Linked DNA regions of Labrys monachus. The protein of the gene in region 1 interacts with the protein of each later gene in a pairwise test. Links are inferred from orthologs where the notes say so. Each region holds a gene or a part of one and is shown in the gene's direction. Other genes may lie near its edges.

Region 1 (9,247 bases):
CGAAGCCTGTCGACCACAGCGGCACGAACAGGGCGGCCAGCACCGGCGAGGAAAGGGCCGGACGGGGTGTGGAGTCGACGGCTGACATGAAATCCCCGGCGGAGCGGACATCCCGGCGCATGGCTTGCCATGTCGCCCGCCCGCTCCTGGAAACGCCGGTCCTCTAAGCAAAGATAGGATGCGGACAGGATGTCCGCGCTCCCGCCCCGCGCCGATCCGGCGTGGATGCGGCCTGCCGGCCGCATCCGGTCTTGGTGGCGGTCAGGCCGCCTTCTTCTTGGCGCGCAGCAGCTTGCGGTTCACCAGCGCCTCGGCGATCTGGATCGCGTTGAGCGCGGCGCCCTTGCGCAGATTGTCCGAGACGATCCACATCGCCAGCCCGTTCTCGACCGTGATGTCCTCGCGGATGCGCGAGATATAGGTCGCATCCTCGCCCGAGGCCTCGTAGGGCGTGATGTAGCCGCCCGGCTCGCGCTTGTCGACGACGAGGCAGCCCGGCGCCGAACGCAGGATATCGCGCGCCTCCTCGGCGGTGACCGGCTTCTCGAACTCGATGTTGACGGCCTCCGAATGGCCGATGAACACGGGCACGCGGACGCAGGTCGCCGTCAGCTTGATCTTGGGGTCGAGGATCTTCTTGGTCTCGACCATCATCTTCCACTCTTCCTTCGTATATCCGTCTTCCATGAAGACATCGATATGCGGGATGACGTTGAAGGCGATGCGCTTGGGGAACTTCTTCTCCTCGACCGCGGCGTTGACGTAGATGGCCTTGGTCTGGGCGAACAATTCGTCCATGCCTTCCTTGCCCGCGCCGGACACCGACTGATAGGTCGAGACGACGACGCGCTTGATGCCGAAGCGATCATGCAGCGGCTTCAGCGCCACGACGAGCTGCGCCGTGGAGCAGTTGGGATTGGCGATGATGTTCTTCTTGGTGAAGCCGGCGACGGCGTCGGCATTCACTTCCGGAACGATCAGCGGCACGTCGGAATCGTAGCGCCAGGCCGAGGAATTGTCGATGACGACACAACCCTGCGCGCCGATCTTCGGCGACCATTCCCGGGAGATGTCGCCGCCCGCCGACATCAGCGCGATGTCGGTGTCGGAGAAGTCGTAATTGTCGAGGACCTTGGTTTTCAGCGTTTTGTCGCCATACGAAACGTCCGTGCCCAGGCTGCGGCGCGAGGCCAGAGCAACCACTTCATCGGCGGGGAAGGCCCGCTCGGCCAGGATGTTCAGCATTTCGCGGCCCACATTGCCTGTGGCGCCCACGACGGCGACCTTGTAACCCACTGTTTTCGTCCTTCTCCTCGATAAGCCTGTCCCCCTCGGGAGACGGCGGGCTGGCATATCACCCGCACGCCACGCTGGCAATCAAAGCCTGCGCCGGGCGGCCGGCCGCGCCAAGCGGAGCAGGATGGCGCCGGCGACGGCGGAGAGCACCGAGCCCAGCAGCACGCCGATCTTGGTCTCGTCGAGCAGCAGCGGCGTGTCGGCATAAGCCAGGCCGCCGATGAACAGGCTCATGGTGAAGCCGATGCCGCAGAGCAGCGCCACGCCATAGAGCTGGACCCAGCTCGCCCGATGCGGCAGCTCCGCCCATCCGGCGCGGATCGCCAGCGCGGCGAAAGCGAACACGCCCGCCTGCTTGCCGGCGAACAGGCCGAGCGCCACGCCGAGCGTGACGGGGTCGGCCAGGCGGGCGGGCGAGAGGCCGGCCAGGGAAACCCCGGCATTGGCGAAGCCGAACACCGGGACGATCAGGAAGGTCACCCAGGGATGCAGGCCGTGTTCGAGGCGGTGCAGCGGCGACTTCTCCCCGCCCGCCGCGCCGCGCAGCGGAATGGCGAAGGCGAGCGCCACGCCGGCGAGCGTGGCGTGGATGCCCGACATCAGCGTCAGCACCCACAGCACCGCGCCGAGGGCGAGATAGGCGGGCAGGAAAACGACGCCGAACCGGTTCATGGCGGCGAGCGCCAGCAGCACCACGCCGACGCCCGCCAGCGCGAGCCCGTCGAGCCCGGCCGTATAGAACAGCGCGATGATCAGCACGGCGCCGAGATCGTCGATGATGGCGAGCGCGGTGAGGAACACCTTGAGCGAGGCCGGCGCGTAGGAGCCGAGCAAAGCGAGCACGCCGAGGGCGAAGGCGATGTCGGTGGCCGAGGGAATGGCCCAGCCGCGCAGCGTCTCGGGCTGGTGCCAGTTCACCGCGACGAAGACCAGCGCCGGCACCACCATGCCGCCGAGCGCGGCGACGCCCGGCAGGGCCCGGCGCGGCCAGTTCGACAGCTGGCCCTTCAGCACCTCGCGCTTGATCTCCAGGCCGACCAGCAGGAAGAACAGGGCCATCAGCCCGTCATTGATCCAGTGCAGGAGGCTGAGGCCGCCGATATGAAGATGGAGCAGATCGAAATAGGCCCCGCTCAGCGGCGAGTTGGCGACGGCGAGCGCCAACGCCGCCACCGCCATGAGGATCACGCCGCCTGCCGCTTCCGTAGCCAGGAACGTCCGGATGAAGGAGGGCGGGCGGGGAGAAACCATGCGGCATGGGTGCCAAGAAAACGCGCCGGAGGCAAGGCTCTTCCCGGGCGCTCTTCGGAAGAAGGACGCGATGGGAGGGTCGATCACCGATCGACCTCTTCCCTTCCGGCACGCCCGGCGTTTCCAGGAAGGTCGATCGGTGATCGACCCTCCAACCCGCCCGGCCGGGCGGAAGATCCTACGCCGCCTGTTCCAGCGCCTTCAGCACGGCGGAGCCCATCTCGCTGGTCGAGACGGCGTTCTGGCCGGCGGAGGCGATGTCCTTGGTGCGCAGGCCCTCGTCCAGCGCGGCGGCGATCGCCGCGTCGAGGCGGTCGGCCGCCTCGGCGAGGCCGAAGGAATAGCGCAGCGCCATGCCGAAGGAGGCGAGCGTCGCGATCGGGTTGGCCAGGCCGCGGCCGGCGATGTCCGGCGCCGAGCCGTGCACCGGCTCATACATCGCCTTGCGCTTGCCGGTCGTCGGATCGGTCGCGCCGAGCGAGGCGGAAGGCAGCATGCCGAGCGAGCCCGTCAGCATCGCCGCGACGTCCGAGAGCATGTCGCCGAACAGGTTGTCGCAGACGATGACGTCGAACTGCTTGGGCGTGCGCACCAGCTGCATGCCGCAATTGTCGGCCAGGATATGCTCGAGCTTCACCTCGGGATATTCGGCCTTGTGCACGGCGGTGACGACCTGCTTCCACAGCACGCCGGACTTCATGACGTTGTGCTTTTCCGAGGAGTGCACCAGATTGCCGCGCACCTTGGCGAGGTCGAAGGCGACGCGGGCGATGCGCTCGATCTCGTGGGTGGTGTAGACCTGGGTGTCGACGGCGCGCTTCTCGCCGTTCTCCAGTGTGACGATCTCCTTCGGCTCGCCGAAATAGACCCCGCCGGTGAGCTCTCGCACGATCATGATGTCGAGGCCTTCGACCAGCTCGCGCTTCAGCGAGGAGGCGTCGGCGAGCGCCGGATAGCAGACGGCCGGCCGCAGATTGGCGAACAGGCCGAGATCCTTGCGCAGGCGCAGCAGGCCGGCTTCGGGACGCGCCGCATAGGGCACGTCGGCCCATTTCGGCCCGCCGACCGCGCCGAACATCACCGCATCGGCGGCCTGGGCGAGGCCCATCGCCGCGTCGGAGATCGCCTTGCCGTGGGCGTCGTAGGCGGCGCCGCCGACGAGATCCTCTTCCGTCTCGAAGGCGGTGAGGCCGGTCTTGTTGAGGAAGGCGATCAGGCGCTTCACCTCCGCCATCACTTCGACGCCGATACCGTCGCCAGGGAGAAGGAGAAGCTTTTGCGTGGCCATGATCATCACCTCGGATTGGACTTGCGCGTGATTAGACGAGCGGGCGGGAGGGCGCAAGGTTTGCCGGAGCGCGGACATCCCGGGAGCGCGGGCGTCCCGCCCGCTCTTGGAAACAGCATCGGTGCCGAAAGCGGCGGACCACTATCACCCACCTTCATCCGTATCGTGAGCGGAAGCGGAAGGAAGAGGCGGGCGGGACGCCCGCGCTCCCAGGACGTTGCGCTCCCGGGAGGAAACCTTGACAGACTCGGCGTCCTCCCCGACCTAACCCCCATGGCAAATCCGGGCGAGGTCGTCGAAATCATGCTGCCGGTGGCGCTGGAGCGCACCTACAGCTACCGCGTCCCGTTCGGCAATGTGCTGATGCCCGGCGACGTCGTGCGCGTCACCCTCGGCCCGCGCGAGACGGTCGGCGTCGTCTGGGACGGCGACGGCGTGCTGCCGGCCTCCTCCAACCGGCTCAAATATGTCGAGGAGCGGCTCGCCGTGCCGCCTCTGCGCGAGGACATGCGCCGCTTCATCGAATGGGTGTCGAACTGGACGCTGACGCCGCGCGGCATGGTGATGCGCATGGCGCTGCGGGCGCCCGAACTGCCGCCGGAAAAACCGCGCCTCGGCTACCGGCTGGGCGGCAGCGAGCCCGAACGCCTGACGCCGGCCCGCCGGCGCGTGCTCGGCCATCTGGCGGACGGCTTCGTCCATGAGAAGAAGGCCCTCATCGAGGCGACCGGCGTCTCGCCCGGCGTGATCGACGGCCTGGTCGATGCGGGCGCCGTGACGCCGGTGGCCCTGCCGCCCGAGCCGGCCGCCCGCATGCCCGACCTCGACTTCGCCGCCGCCAGCCTCAGCGAGGCCCAGGCCCGCGCCGCGGCCGACCTGACGCAGAAGGTCGCCGCCCGGCGCTTCGCCGCCACCCTGCTCGAAGGCGTCACCGGCTCCGGCAAGACGGAGGTCTATTTCGAGGCGGTGGCCGAGGCGGTGCGCCAGGGCGGGCAGGCGCTGATCATGCTGCCGGAGATCGCGCTCACCAACCAGTTCCTCGACCGTTTCGCCGCCCGCTTCGGCGTCCGGCCCGCCGAATGGCATTCGGGCGTCGCCGCCAACAAGCGGGCCCGGCTGTGGCACGGCATCGCCAAGGGCGAGGTCGCGGTGGTCGCGGGCGCCCGCTCGGCGCTGTTCCTGCCCTTCGCGGACCTGCGCCTCGTCGTCGTCGACGAGGAGCACGACAGCGCCTACAAGCAGGAGGACGGGCCGCGCTACCATGCCCGCGACATGGCGGTGGTGCGCGCCCGTCTCGTCGATGCCGCCGTCGTGCTGGCCTCCGCGACGCCCTCCATCGAAAGCCGGGTCAATGCCGACCGCGGCCGCTACGACCACCTCATCCTGCCGGAACGCTTCGGCGGCCGCAGCCTGCCTGCGATCGCCGCCATCGACATGCGCAGCGGCGGGCCGGAGCGCGGCCGGTTCATCGCCCCCCGCCTCGCCGAGGCCGTGCGTGAGACGATCGCCGCCGGCGACCAGGCCCTGCTCTTCCTCAACCGGCGCGGCTATGCCCCGCTGACGCTGTGCCGCAAATGCGGCCACCGCTTCCAGTGCCCGCATTGCACCGCCTGGCTGGTGGAGCACCGTTTCCGCAAGAGCCTGGTCTGCCACCATTGCGGCCATACCGCACCGGTGCCGCGCCAGTGCCCCAGCTGCGAGGCGGAGGACACGCTCACCCCCTGCGGGCCGGGCGTCGAGCGCATCGCCGAGGAAGTGGCGGGCCTGTTTCCGCAGGCCCATACCGTCATCCTGTCGAGCGACCTGTTCGCGAGCACCGAAAAGCTGAAGCAGGAGCTGGAGACCGTGGCGCGGGGCGATGCGAACCTCGTCATCGGCACGCAGCTGGTGGCGAAGGGCCATAATTTTCCGCACCTGACCCTGGTCGGCGTCATCGACGCCGATCTCGGGCTCGGCACCGGCGATCCGCGCGCCGCCGAGCGCACCTTCCAGCTGCTCGGGCAGGTCACCGGCCGGGCCGGGCGGGGCGACAAGCCGGGCCGCGCCTTGCTGCAGAGCTACGATCCCGGCCATCCGGTGATGCAGGCCCTGATCTCCGGCGACAAGGAGAGCTTCTATGCCCGCGAGATCGCCATCCGCGCGCAGGCCGGCCTGCCGCCCTATGGCCGCATGGCCTCGCTGACCATCCTCGACGAGGACCGCGCCAAGGCCGAGACCTTCGCCCGCCTGCTGGCCAAGGCCGCCCCTTTCGACGCGGCGCTGCGCGTGCTCGGCCCGGCCGAGGCGCCGATCGCGGTGATCCGCGGGCGCCACCGCATGCGCCTCATCCTGCAGGCGCCGCGCGACTTCGCCCTGCAGGACTATATCCGCGCCTGGCTCGCCGCCGCGCCCAAGCCGACCGGGCAGTTGGCGCTCGAGATCGACATCGATCCCATGAACTTCGCCTGACGGACCTCACGTGACGGACTTGACCGTCCGGCAGGGCCGATGCGGCGACGAATTGTTCATATCTTTCCGCCTAGGGTCCGCACCGCAATGACCCGGAACCCGCCATGACGACGGACCTCCTCGCCGGCCTCCCCGGCGCCCGCCCGACGCCCGCTTTTGCCGGACGCCGCGAGCCGATCCCGCCGGCGCGGTTTTCCCCGGCTGATTCTGCCGCAGCGATCGGCCTCCCCTCCGGGGCGACGGATACCGCCGGGCCGCCCTCCCCTGGGAGGATCCCGCATCTCTTGATTTCTCAAGGACTTACGCCGCGTACCAAAGCAGTCCGGGGCTGCTCTTGCCTGTCTTCGGAGACCGGGCTAGCCTGCACCCATGCAAAAAGGGTATGAGCGTGCCCGGAACATATTGATAAGAGACGAGCATCTATGCTGAAAACCCTTTCCCAGGGCGAGTCGAACACCGGTTTTGCTGCCGAAATTCGCGGGCTTCTTGCGAGGCTGGACGTGCCGGCGGAACGTTACTCGGGCGGCTCGCGCATCGTCCGCACGCCGCTCACCGGCGAGGTCATCGGCGAGGTCGCGGAGGCGACGCCGGCCGAGGTCACCGCCGCCGTCGGCAGGGCGCAGGCCGCCTTCGAAGCCTGGCGCAAGGTGCCCGGTCCGCAGCGCGGCGAGCTCGTCCGCCTGCTCGGCGAGGAGCTGCGCGCCGCCAAGGCCGAGCTCGGCCGCCTGGTCTCGCTGGAGGTCGGCAAGATCATTTCCGAAGGCCTCGGCGAAGTGCAGGAGATGATCGACATCTGCGACTTCGCCACCGGCCTGTCCCGCCAGCTCTACGGCCTCACCATCGCCTCGGAGCGCGGCGACCACCGCATGATGGAGCAATGGCATCCGGCCGGCGTCGTCGGCGTGATCTCGGCCTTCAATTTTCCCGTGGCCGTGTGGTCCTGGAACGCCGCCCTCGCCTTCGTCTGCGGCGACAGCGTGGTGTGGAAGCCCTCCGAGAAGACGCCGCTCACCGCCCTCGCCGTCGAGGCCCTGTTCCAGCGCACCGCCCGCCGTTTCGGCGGCGTGCCCGACGGCCTGCTCACCCTCGTCCTCGGCGGACGCGAGATCGGCGAGACGCTGGTGGACGATGCGCGCGTGCCCGTCGTCTCCGCCACCGGCTCGACCGCGATGGGGCGCAAGGTCGGCGAGCGGGTCGCCCGCCGCTTCGGCCGCTCGATCCTGGAGCTCGGCGGCAACAACGCCTCGATCGTCACCCCGTCAGCCGATCTGGACCTCGCCCTGCGCGCCATCGCCTTCGCCGCGATGGGCACCGCCGGCCAGCGTTGCACCTCGCTGCGCCGCCTGATCGTGCACGAGAAGGTCTATGACGCGCTGGTCGGCCGGCTGCGCGTGGTCTACGCCTCGATTTCCGTCGGCAATCCCGTCACCGGCGACGCGCTCGTCGGGCCCCTGATCGACGGCGCCGCCTATGACGCCATGCAGCAGGCGCTGCAGGCGGCTGCCGAGGCCGGCGGAACGGTGCATGGCGGCGAGCGTATCGCCGACGCCGGACCGGCCGAGGCCTATTACGTCCGCCCGGCCTTGGTCGAGATGCCGGCGCAGGCCGGACCGGTCGTCCACGAGACCTTTGCGCCCATCCTCTACGTCCTCAAATACCGCGCCTTCGACGAGGCGGTCGCCCTGCAGAATGGCGTGCCGCAGGGCCTTTCCTCCTCGATCTTCGCCACCGACATGCGCGAGGTCGAGCGCTTCCTGTCGGCGCAGGGCTCCGATTGCGGCATCGCCAACGTCAATATGGGCCCGTCCGGCGCCGAGATCGGCGGCGCCTTCGGCGGCGAGAAGGAGACGGGCGGCGGCCGCGAGAGCGGCTCGGACGCCTGGAAGGCCTATATGCGGCGCCAGACCAGCGCCATCAATTACGGCCTGAACCTGCCGCTGGCCCAGGGCGTCAAATTCGACGTCGACGACGGCGGGCTCAATCCTTGAAGGCCCCGGCCTCAGCCGTGCGGAGCCTGACGGCGGGATGCCTCGCCCTCGGTCTTTCCGCCGCCTGCACCATCGGCATGGCAAGGGACGCCCGGGCGGACGATGCCGTGCCGGCCACGGCGCAACCGGAGGCGCCGAAGGGCGGCGCCAAAGGCCCCGTCAGGCCGAAGCAGGCCGTGGCCGGCGAGAAGAGCGCCGCGGCGGCGCCGCACGCCCCGCCGCTGCCGCCCGCCCGGCCGAAGGAACTCGCCGCTGCCGCGGTGGTGCCGACCCTCAAGACCCCCACGCCGGCGGTTTTCGCCTCGCTGACCGGAAGCGTGGCGGCCCCGCAGAACGACGTCCTCGAAACGGGCAGCATCCCGATGATGCCGCTGCCGTCGACCCCGTCCAAGGATGGCGACGGACCGCATAAGCAGGCTGCCGGTCCGGCCGGCCGGCCGCAGGTGGACGCCCTCATCAGCAAGCACGCGACGCGCTATCACGTGCCCGAGACGTTGCTGCGCCGCATCGTCGCCCGGGAAAGCGGCTTCAACCCGCATCTGCGCCACGGCCCCTTCGTCGGCCTGATGCAGATGCGCCTCGATACGGCGCGGGGCATGGGCTATCGCGGCAATCCCGAAGGCCTGCTCGATCCCGACGTCAATCTGACCTATGGCGCGGCCTATCTGGCCAATGCCTACAAGGTCGCCGGCGGCAACCAGGACCGCGCGATGCGGCTCTATGCCAGCGGCTATTACTACGAGGCCAAGCGCAAGGGCCTGCTGCCCAAGCTGATCAAGGGGTCTCCGGGTCAATAAGGGCCCGCAGATTCCCTATCCCGGCCGAATGATCGATACATGGAATACAACCTGCGGATGCATGATCCGCGGGTTTATTCTTTCATTCGCGAAATATTGAGTTTCTGCTCAAATAAAACTTTGATTTGTTCCAGGCTTTTGCCACAACTCGACATGGCAACCTCGTCGCTGTGCCACGT
Region 2 (9,038 bases), 2.8 Mb from region 1 along the record:
CCCGGTTGATTCGGGAAGGCTCCGCGGATCCCGGCCCTCGACGACAGGTCGACCGTGCCGGTTTATCGCGTGTCCCGGGCCCATCCGTCACGCCACAGCGAGGACCGACCCGCTTATGAGAAACAACCAGAACGCCATCGTCGGCTATGTCGCCTGGACCATGTTCGCCCTGACGATCCTCTCGATCATAGGGCTGCTCGCCGGCCTGCATCTTCCGGTGATCGTCAACGCGAAGGCCGGCGGCTAGCCTTCAGCTCTTCGTTCGGCGGATCCGTGCGGTCTTCCCGGCTTCGCCATGTCGCAAGGCACCATGCCGCGGCGGCTGCCGGCCAGCATTCCCGACGATTTGTGGCCCGGTTGTCGGAACTCGCCGGGGGTGAGCGCGTTTGGGACCTGCGACGCTCTGCCCCTCTGCATATCCTGGCCCGGATTTCATCCGGGCTTTTTCTTTGCCGCCACGGTCGCACCGGCTTGACGGTGGACCGGCCCTGGGGAGCATCGTGGCCTGTGCGTTCGAGCACCTCCTTTTGGCGCCGAACCGGGCCATGTGCCAGGCGCGTCGGAAGCACGCCGATGTCGAGCATCCCAAGGTTCGCTGGCTGAGGCGTGCGCGCCGTTTCGTTTTGAGATAACAATGTGCCGCGCGAAACCGGGCCCATCAATGAAGGAAATGCCATGCTGGAATATCGCATGAAACGCCGCGACTACGCCTCTCTGGCCGCCTTCAAGGGCGCATTGCTCGCCGCGACCCTGTTCGCCGCTCCCGCGTTTGCTCAGACGGCGACGCCCGAGGGAGCCAAGCAGTTGCAGGATGCGCTGTCGAAGACGTTCGGGCCGGCCATGTTCGACAAGGGTGTCGTCAGCATTACGCCGCAAGGTGCCGCCTATGCCGTGAAGGTCGACTTCAATGCCTTGCGCGGCGAGGCCGACAAGGCCGGCGTCACCATCAACATCGGTCCGCTCGTTTATATGGCGACGCCGAACGCCGACGGCACCTATGGGGTGACGTCCGATTCCCCGATCGACTATTCCATGTCCAGGAAGGGAGACAAGCCGATCGATGCGAGCTTCAAGCTGGACGGCTGCAAGTCGACCGGCGTGTTCGATCCGAAGATTTCGGCCTTTTCGAGCTATGACGTGTCCTGCCCCGGTGCGTCCCTCATCGTGCATTCTCCGGAACAGGATATCGAGGCCAGCTACGGCGCGATCACGACCAAGCTGACCGGCCGGTCCGCGGGCCCGGACGGCACGACGATCAGTGTGGACGGCGTGCTGAACGACTTCGTCGAGACGGTCGTGCTCAAGGACTCGGAGACGCCCCTCACCATAACGATCAAGGCCAAGTCCGGCGTCCAGTCGGCGGCGATCGACAATCTGCGGGTCGCGCCGGCCCTCGATCTCGTTTCGCTCGCGGCCAATGCCGGCGGACGGAAGAACCTCATCGCCCAGCAGGACGCCATCAAGCAGAAGCTGCTCGCCGCCCTGCCGCTATGGGACAATATGAGCGGCAGGCTCACGCTGAGCGACGTCAGCGTCGGCACGCCGATGGGCGAGTTCAAGCTCGGCAGCCTGGAGGAGACGCTCGGCGTCACCGGCGTCGTCAAGGATGCGACCTACGGCATCGGCCTCAAATATGCCGGCCTCGAACTGCCGGAGGGACCCGTCCCGGCATGGGCGACGCCGCTGGTGCCGACCCAGGGCAATATCGACGTCAAGTTCTCGGGCGTCGATCTCGACGGCCTCGCCCGCCTCGCCATCCAGAACTTCGATGCCACCAAGAAGCCGCCGATCCCCGACAGCCTGAAGGGGCAATTCCTTGCCATCGCCCTCAGCGGCCAGCCGCATGTCACGCTGTCGCCCAGCACGTTCACGGCTTCCTCCGGTGCGGTGAGCGCCGAGGGCACCATGTCGGTGTTCCCGTCGCAGACCGGCAAGGTGACGATCTCCGCCACCAATCTCGATCAGATCATCGCGTCGATCAACAAGGCGGACGTTCCCAACAAGGACCAGGCCATGATGGGCATCGCCCTGCTCAAGGGCCTGGCCCGTTCCAGCCCGGACGGCAAGGCCATCTGGGACGTCGACTTCGACGCGGCGACCCAGGCGGTGAGCGTGAACGGCCAGGTCCTCAGTGCCGGCAAGGGTGGCGACGACCAATAGGCTTCACCATCCGTCATGCAAGCAAAGGGAGGGAGGCGGTCATCCGCCTCCCTTTTTAATGGGCCGATGCCATAGGCAGATCGGGGCGATCCCATGCCCGCTGCATCCCGCAAGCGCGGCGCGGACGCGGGACGACGGGCGGAAGCAACCTCTTCGGGGGAAAAGGCGGACGCATAGCAACGCGCGCGTGCAGCATGGCGTCCTTGCCATCGTCCTGTTTTTATGGATGGGCGAGCCCCTTGTCGGCGGCGGTCGCGTCTGGTCTTCTATTGCCGGGTCTTCGCTTTCTCGAATCTTGGCGGGCGTGGGGGAAACATTTCGTCAACGGATTTCATCGCAGGAGAATATCGATGTCTGCTTCCATGCTCGCTTCGATCCGGCTTCGCCGGCGCAGCGGGAGGCCGGCTGCTTGTGTCGCTTCGCTCGCGCGGGCGAGGGTCCTCGGTGCGCTCGTCGGCATCGGCTTCGCGGCATCGCCGGCCTGGGCGGAGCCGGCGACGCCGCAGGGCGCCCGGGACCTGACGGATGCGCTGGCCCGTTTCATCGGCCGGGCCCCTTTCGACAAGGGGCTGATCACCATCACGCCGCAGGGGGAGAGCTACGGGCTCGACGCCGACTTCGACAGCGGCAAGCTGGGTTTTCCCGCCGACGGTCCCGTCATCCGCTTCGGTCCCTTCCATCTCCAGCTGACACCTCAGGATGACGGCACCTACGCAATGACCTCGGCTCCGGCGCCTCTGTTCTTTTCCTTCGCGAGCGCCGGGAAGGCTCCGGCCGTCCGTCTCGAGGAACGGCTGGAGGGATGCACGGCAACCGGCACGTTCGACCCGAAGCTCGCTCTCTTCTCCCGTTCGACGTCAGGCTGCGATCGGCAGACGCTGACCCTGCGCACGCCGGTCGAGGATATCGACGCCACGTTCGGAAGGATCGCCGTCCAGACAAGCGCCGCCCCGGCCGCCGACAGTGTGGACGCCCATATGACGGCCGATCTGGCCGATCTCGTCGAGACCGTGACCGTGAAGAACCCACTTCGGCCGACGCCCGCGACGGTCATACGGGCCGGTGCCGCGCATCAGGACTTCACGGTAAAGGGTCTCGCCGCCGGCAAGATCCTGGAAATCATCGCTCTCCTGGCCGGCAAGGACATGGCTGGCGGGATCGCCGCCCTACAGGAGGGCATGAAGTCGAAGGCGCTCGCCGCGCTGCCGCTCTGGCGGGAGATCTCGGGGGATATGGTCCTCAACGATTTCAGCATGGGAACGCCTGCGGGTATCGTGCGTGCGGCGGCCGTCGACGAGAAGATCCGCAGCACTGGCCTCGTTCCGCAGGCGCGCTACAGCTTCGGTATCGCGGTCTCGGGGCTCTCCCTGCCGGACGACCTCGTTCCCGACTGGGCCAAGTCTTTCGTGCCGACGCAGGGGCGGCTGGATTTCGAGATTGCGGGCTTCGATCTCGAGGCCATGGCCCGCCGGGTCATCCGGGACTTCGACGCCACCAAATACCCGCCTCTGCCGGGCGACTTGCACGCGGCGCTCGCCGGCCTGTTCGCGCAAGGCCATCCGCGCCTCCATTTCGAGCAGGAACTCAAGGCATCCGGCTTGGATGTCACAGGGCGGGGCGACACGTCCATCGTTCCCGCCCAGCAGGGCACGGCGACCATTTCGGCCAGTGGGCTGGACGGGTTGATCGCGGCGATCAACGGTTCATCCCTGCCCAACAGGCAGCGCGCCCTGCTCAGCCTCGCCTTCATCAAAGGCCTGGCGAAGGCGGGCCCGGACGGGCGTGCCGTGTGGGATGTCGAATTCGACAGCCTGGCAAGGAGGATCACGGTGAACGGGCAGACCTTCGGGCCCGGCAAACCGAGGTGAGCCAAGACGGCGGCGGCTCGAACGGGCAAAAGAAAAACCCTGCCGACGGCATCGTCGCGCAGGGCTTTTGTCCATGAAGGCTTTTGGAGCCGGGCGTTTAGTCGCCGTCGTGCTTGTCCGCGTCTGCCGAAGCGGCATGCGCGTCGGTGGCGCGCTGGTTATGCAGCGGGCGGATCGTCTGGAAGGAGGAGCGCTCCTGCACGGCCGGCCGTGCGGTCAGGCTGACGACGTCGCGGCGGACGCTGGCGATCAGCTCGCGGATGGTGCCGCTGTCGCCGTCCGGGCGATATTCCTCGCCGAGAACGTCGAGCTTGGCGCAGAGTTCGACGGCGTTCTTCGAGGGAGCGCGCGAAATCGAGAGCGCGATCGAGCGCAACTCGTTCACGAGCTCGTCGCGCAGGCCCTTCTGGTCATCCGCGTCGATGATCGGGGAGGCGAGCATGCCACGCAGCGCCGCACGCCGCAGGCCCAAGGCGGCCACAGTGTTGGCGCTGTCGGTGGAGTCGCGCTGTTGTCCAAGTCCTGCCATGATGCTGCCCTCGCATAGAGTTCACTGTGAGCGATCAGCCTCCCTGCACGGCCAATGTGGCGAAAGAGCGATGGGAGGATCCGTCGCGGAATCCATCCCGCGTTTATCCTGCAACATCAGCAATGATGGCAAGGGTTTTCATCGAAAATATCACGTGTCTCCACAGTATTGCCGCAGACCGCACGGGCCCCGCGCAGAGGGGGTGACCGAAAAATCTGATCTGCGCAGGGCGAGGCGGACGGAATGCTTCGCCGGCTCGAATCGAAGCTTGCATCGCGCGAACAAATGTGGAACAAAAGCGTGCTCGCGGCATACGGCCATTTGGTTGGGGATAGGCAAGGCATAAATGCGCTCCCTGGCGTATTCCGCGCCGAGGACATGTTAAAGCAGAAGCGATGACGCGCTTTGACGGCGCGTGGAGGCGTGCGGCCGGATTCTGTGCCGGCGCCGTGAAGCGAAGGAGGATGCCGATGTCGGGATCGGTGAACAAGGTTATTCTTATCGGCAATCTCGGCCGTGATCCGGAGGTACGGCGTCTCAATTCCGGCGAGCCGGTGGTCAATCTCAGGGTGGCGACGACCGAGAGCTGGCGCGACAAGGCGACCGGCGAGCGCAAGGAGAAGACCGAATGGCACAGCGTCGTCATCTTCAACGAAGGGCTGGCGCGCATTGCCGAGCAGTATCTGCGCAAGGGCTCCAAGGTCTATATCGAAGGCCAGCTCCAGACACGCAAATACAATGACCAGCAGGGCGTCGAAAAATATTCGACCGAGATCGTGCTGCAGCGCTATCGCGGCGAGATGACGCTGCTCGATTCTCGCGGCGGCGGCGCCCCGGCTGCCGAGGGCGGCCGCGACTATGCCGGCGCCGATTTCGGAGCAGCCAGCCCGATGGAACGCCGTCCGGCACCGGCGGCGGCAGGCAGCAAGTTCTCCAGCTCCGACATGGACGACGACATTCCGTTCTGAGAGGTCCGGAGGCGGGCAGGGGGCGGAAGAAGCGTCCCCGCCCGCCCCGTCGGGTCCGGCGCCGCACAGGCGCTCATCCGGCCAGGACGGCGCGCGCTCCATCCAGGATGAACTGCACCGCCAGGGCCGACAGCACGATGCCGAGCAGGCGCGTCAGCACCACATTGCCGGTGATGCCGAGCAGCCTGTTGATGACCGATGCCAGGCGGAACGAGACATAGCAGCCCACCATGACGAGGGCGATCACCACGAACAGCATGCCGAAATCGACGATCCGGCCATGGGCCTGTTCCGCCAGCAGCATGGTGGCGGTGATCGCGCCCGGCCCGGCGATCAGCGGGATCGCCAGGGGAAAGGCCGCGACGTTCGAAATGAAATCCTTGGTGATCGCGGTCTCCGCGGTTTCGCTCTTGCGCGTATTGGAGCGGTCGAACACCATCTCATAGGCGATCACGAACAGCAGCAGGCCGCCGGCGATGCGCAGGGCCGGTGTCGAAATGCCGAGCAGTCGCAGGAAGGGCTCTCCGGCAAGGGCGAAGAAGGCGAGCACGCCCCCGCCGATCACGCTCGCCCGCCATGCGACGGCATGGCGCTGGTCCTTCGTCATGCCGCGCGTCAGGCCCAGGAAGATGGGACCGAGGCCCGGGGGATCGACCACCACCAGCAGGGTCACGATGGCGGCGGTGAGATAATCGGTGATCGACATGCCTTTTCCGCGTCCGCCGCTTCTTGTTGCGCCACGTCTTGCGCCGCACCCGCGCCTCACCAAGATTGACGCTGCGACGCAGCCTGAATAAGGCTGTGCGTCAACAGGCTGCCGGCAAAGGCCAAACCGCCGGGAACGGCCGGTCGTCCTCCGCAGCTAGCAGGAATCGTCGAGTTCATCATGTCAAATCTCTATCCGGCCGAGCTCGTCGCGGCCGCAAACGTTTCCGCCGCCTGGCCGTTCGAGGAGGCGAGGAAGCTCGTCTCGCGGCTCGAGAAGCGGCCCGGAGACGCGAAAGAGATCCTGTTCGAGACCGGCTACGGCCCCTCCGGCCTGCCGCATATCGGCACCTTCGGCGAGGTGGCGCGCACCAGCATGGTACGGCACGCCTTCCAGGTGCTGACCGAGGGCCGCGTGCCGACGCGCCTGATCGCCTTTTCCGACGATATGGACGGGCTGCGCAAGGTGCCGGGCAACGTGCCGAACCCCGCCCTGCTGCAGGCCAATCTCGGCAAGCCCCTGACGCAGGTTCCCGACCCCTTCGGCCAGTATGAGAGCTTCGCGCATCACAACAATGCGATGCTCAGGCGCTTCCTCGACAGCTTCGGCTTCCAATATGAATTCCTGTCCTCGACGCAATGCTATCGGAGCGGCCGCTTCGATGCGGCGCTGCTGCACATGCTGCGCCATATGGATGCGGTGATGGCGGTGATGCTGCCGAGCCTGCGCGAGGAGCGTGCCTCCACCTATTCGCCGTTCCTGCCGATTCACCCAAAGACCGGCATCGTCATGCAGGTGCCCGTCGAGGAGACCCGCGCCGAGGCCGGCACCATCGTCTGGAAGGATCCGGAAACCGGCGAGCGCTTCGAGACGCCGGTGACCGGCGGCCATTGCAAGCTGCAATGGAAGCCGGACTGGGCGATGCGCTGGTATGCGCTCGGCGTCGATTATGAAATGGCCGGCAAGGACCTGATCGATTCGGTGAAGCTGTCGTCCGAGATCGTGCGCGCCCTCGGCGGCACGCCGCCCGACGGTTTCAACTACGAGCTGTTCCTCGACGAGAACGGCCAGAAGATCTCCAAGACCAAGGGCAACGGCCTTTCGATCGACGAGTGGCTGACCTACGCCTCGCCCGACAGCCTCGCCCTGTTCATGTATCAGAAGCCGCGCGAGGCCAAGCGGCTCTATTTCGACGTCATCCCGCGCGCCGTCGACGACTATCTCCAATTCCTCGGCGGCTATGAAAAGCAGGACTGGAAGAACAGGCTCGGCAACCCGGTCTGGCATATCCATGGCGGCCATCCGCCCCAGCCCGAGACGATCGGCGGAGACGGGGAACGCACTTCCGTCACCTTCGCCCTGCTCCTCAACCTGGTGGCGGTGGCCAATGCCGAATCCAAGGACGTGCTGTGGGCGTTCCTGCAGCGCTACGCGCCCGGCGCCAGCGCGGCGACCCATCCGCGCCTCGACGCCATGGTGGGCTTCGCCATCCGCTATTTCCGCGATTTCGTGAAGCCGGCAAAGCGCTATGCGGCACCCACCGCAGAGGAAAAGGCCGCGCTGGAGAAGCTCTCGCAGGCCCTCGCCGACCTGCCGCCCGGCGCCGACGCCGCCGCCATCCAGGAGGCGGTCTACGACGTCGGCCGCGCCCTGCCGCCCTACCAGGATTTCAAGGCCAAGGGCGCCACGCCCGAACGGCCGGGCGTGTCGCTCGAATGGTTCAACACGCTGTACCGCATCCTGCTCGGCGAGCAGCGCGGCCCGCGCTTCGGCTCCTTCGTCGCCATCTACGGCATCGCCGAGACGCGGACCCTGATCGCCAAGGCGCTCTCCGGCGAGCTGCTGCGGGAGCACGAGACGTTCGTCGCCTCGCGGAAGGCGTCGTGACCGATCTTTGGCCGAAATAGGGGGCTGGTGCAGCCCGAATTGCCATCCTATATGCGCGGGGGTAGCCAGGGGCCCTCTCTTCGTGTAGGAACCCGCGCGAATTATATCCGGATCAGTCAATGCAAACCGTTCTCATTTCGATCCACCTCATGGTGGTTCTCGCGCTCGTCGTCGTGGTGCTCCTGCAGCGTTCCGAAGGCGGTGGGCTCGGCATCGGCGGTGGCACGGGCGGTTTCATGACCGGACGCGGCCAGGCCAACCTGCTCACGCGGGCGACGGCAGGCCTCGCGACGGCCTTCTTCATCACCAGCCTCCTTCTGAGCATCCTCGCCAATTATCACGGCAGTTCCTCGGGGTCGCTGCTCGACCAGATCCGGGCCCCGGCCGCCCCGGCGTCGCAGTCGGGCGCCCCCGCCCAGCAGCCCGCCGCGCCCGCCGGCAATTCCGGCGGCACCCTGTTCGACCAGTTGCAGCAGCAGCCCGCCGCGCCGGCGCCGGCCGCTCCCGCCAAGCCGTAGCGGCGAGTCGCCGTCCGGCCCTGGCCGGACGGCTCGATCGGTCGTGAAAATAATCCCGCGGGCAGTTGTTGCCCGCTCGTCGAATCATTTTGTTTTTCATTAAGTGGGGCTCCATGACGCGGTACATTTTCATAACCGGCGGCGTGGTCTCCTCTCTCGGCAAAGGTCTGGCCTCCGCCGCCCTCGGCGCGCTCCTGCAGGCGCGCGGCTACAAGGTTCGTCTGCGCAAGCTCGATCCTTACCTCAACGTCGATCCGGGCACGATGAGCCCGTATCAGCACGGCGAAGTCTTCGTGACGGACGACGGCGCGGAGACCGATCTCGATCTCGGCCATTACGAGCGGTTCACCGGCCGTCCCGCTTCGAGGGACGACAACATCACCACCGGCCGCATCTATCTCG

What was found.
Region 2: the proteins of J3R73_RS31075 (region 1) and ssb interact in binary tests that used the Escherichia coli proteins (3 or more experiments, as listed by UniProt). The link is inferred for Labrys monachus from one-to-one orthologs.

What each region holds. Positions count from the first base shown.
Region 1 is NZ_JAUSVK010000001.1:6,819,471-6,828,717, reverse strand. The notes cover bases 3,737-6,695. They hold J3R73_RS31075 (primosomal protein N'), read left to right. Parts: upstream 3,737-4,108; coding sequence 4,109-6,283; downstream 6,284-6,695. Other genes in these bases: leuB (3-isopropylmalate dehydrogenase), read right to left, coding at 3,737-3,835. In the rest of the region: J3R73_RS31095 (DMT family transporter), read right to left, coding at 1-88; J3R73_RS31090 (aspartate-semialdehyde dehydrogenase), read right to left, coding at 262-1,296; Na+/H+ antiporter NhaA, read right to left, coding at 1,378-2,547; more of leuB, read right to left, coding at 2,726-3,736; amaB (L-piperidine-6-carboxylate dehydrogenase), read left to right, coding at 6,706-8,271; J3R73_RS31065 (transglycosylase SLT domain-containing protein), read left to right, coding at 8,289-9,068.
Region 2 is NZ_JAUSVK010000001.1:3,994,154-4,003,191, reverse strand. Bases 4,027-6,776 are described here. They hold ssb (single-stranded DNA-binding protein), read left to right. Parts: upstream 4,027-5,027; coding sequence 5,028-5,525; downstream 5,526-6,776. Other genes in these bases: J3R73_RS18220 (lysine--tRNA ligase), read left to right, coding at 6,412-6,776; J3R73_RS18225 (MarC family protein), read right to left, coding at 5,599-6,231; J3R73_RS18235 (hypothetical protein), read right to left, coding at 4,126-4,557; J3R73_RS18240 (hypothetical protein), read left to right, coding at 4,027-4,028. Outside these bases: J3R73_RS18250 (hypothetical protein), read left to right, coding at 116-247; J3R73_RS18245 (hypothetical protein), read left to right, coding at 691-2,160; more of J3R73_RS18240, read left to right, coding at 2,511-4,026; more of J3R73_RS18220, read left to right, coding at 6,777-8,118; preprotein translocase subunit SecG, read left to right, coding at 8,238-8,636; pyrG (CTP synthase), read left to right, coding at 8,750-9,038. UniProt on the Escherichia coli protein: Plays an important role in DNA replication, recombination and repair. Binds to ssDNA and to an array of partner proteins to recruit them to their sites of action during DNA metabolism. Acts as a sliding platform that migrates on DNA via reptation.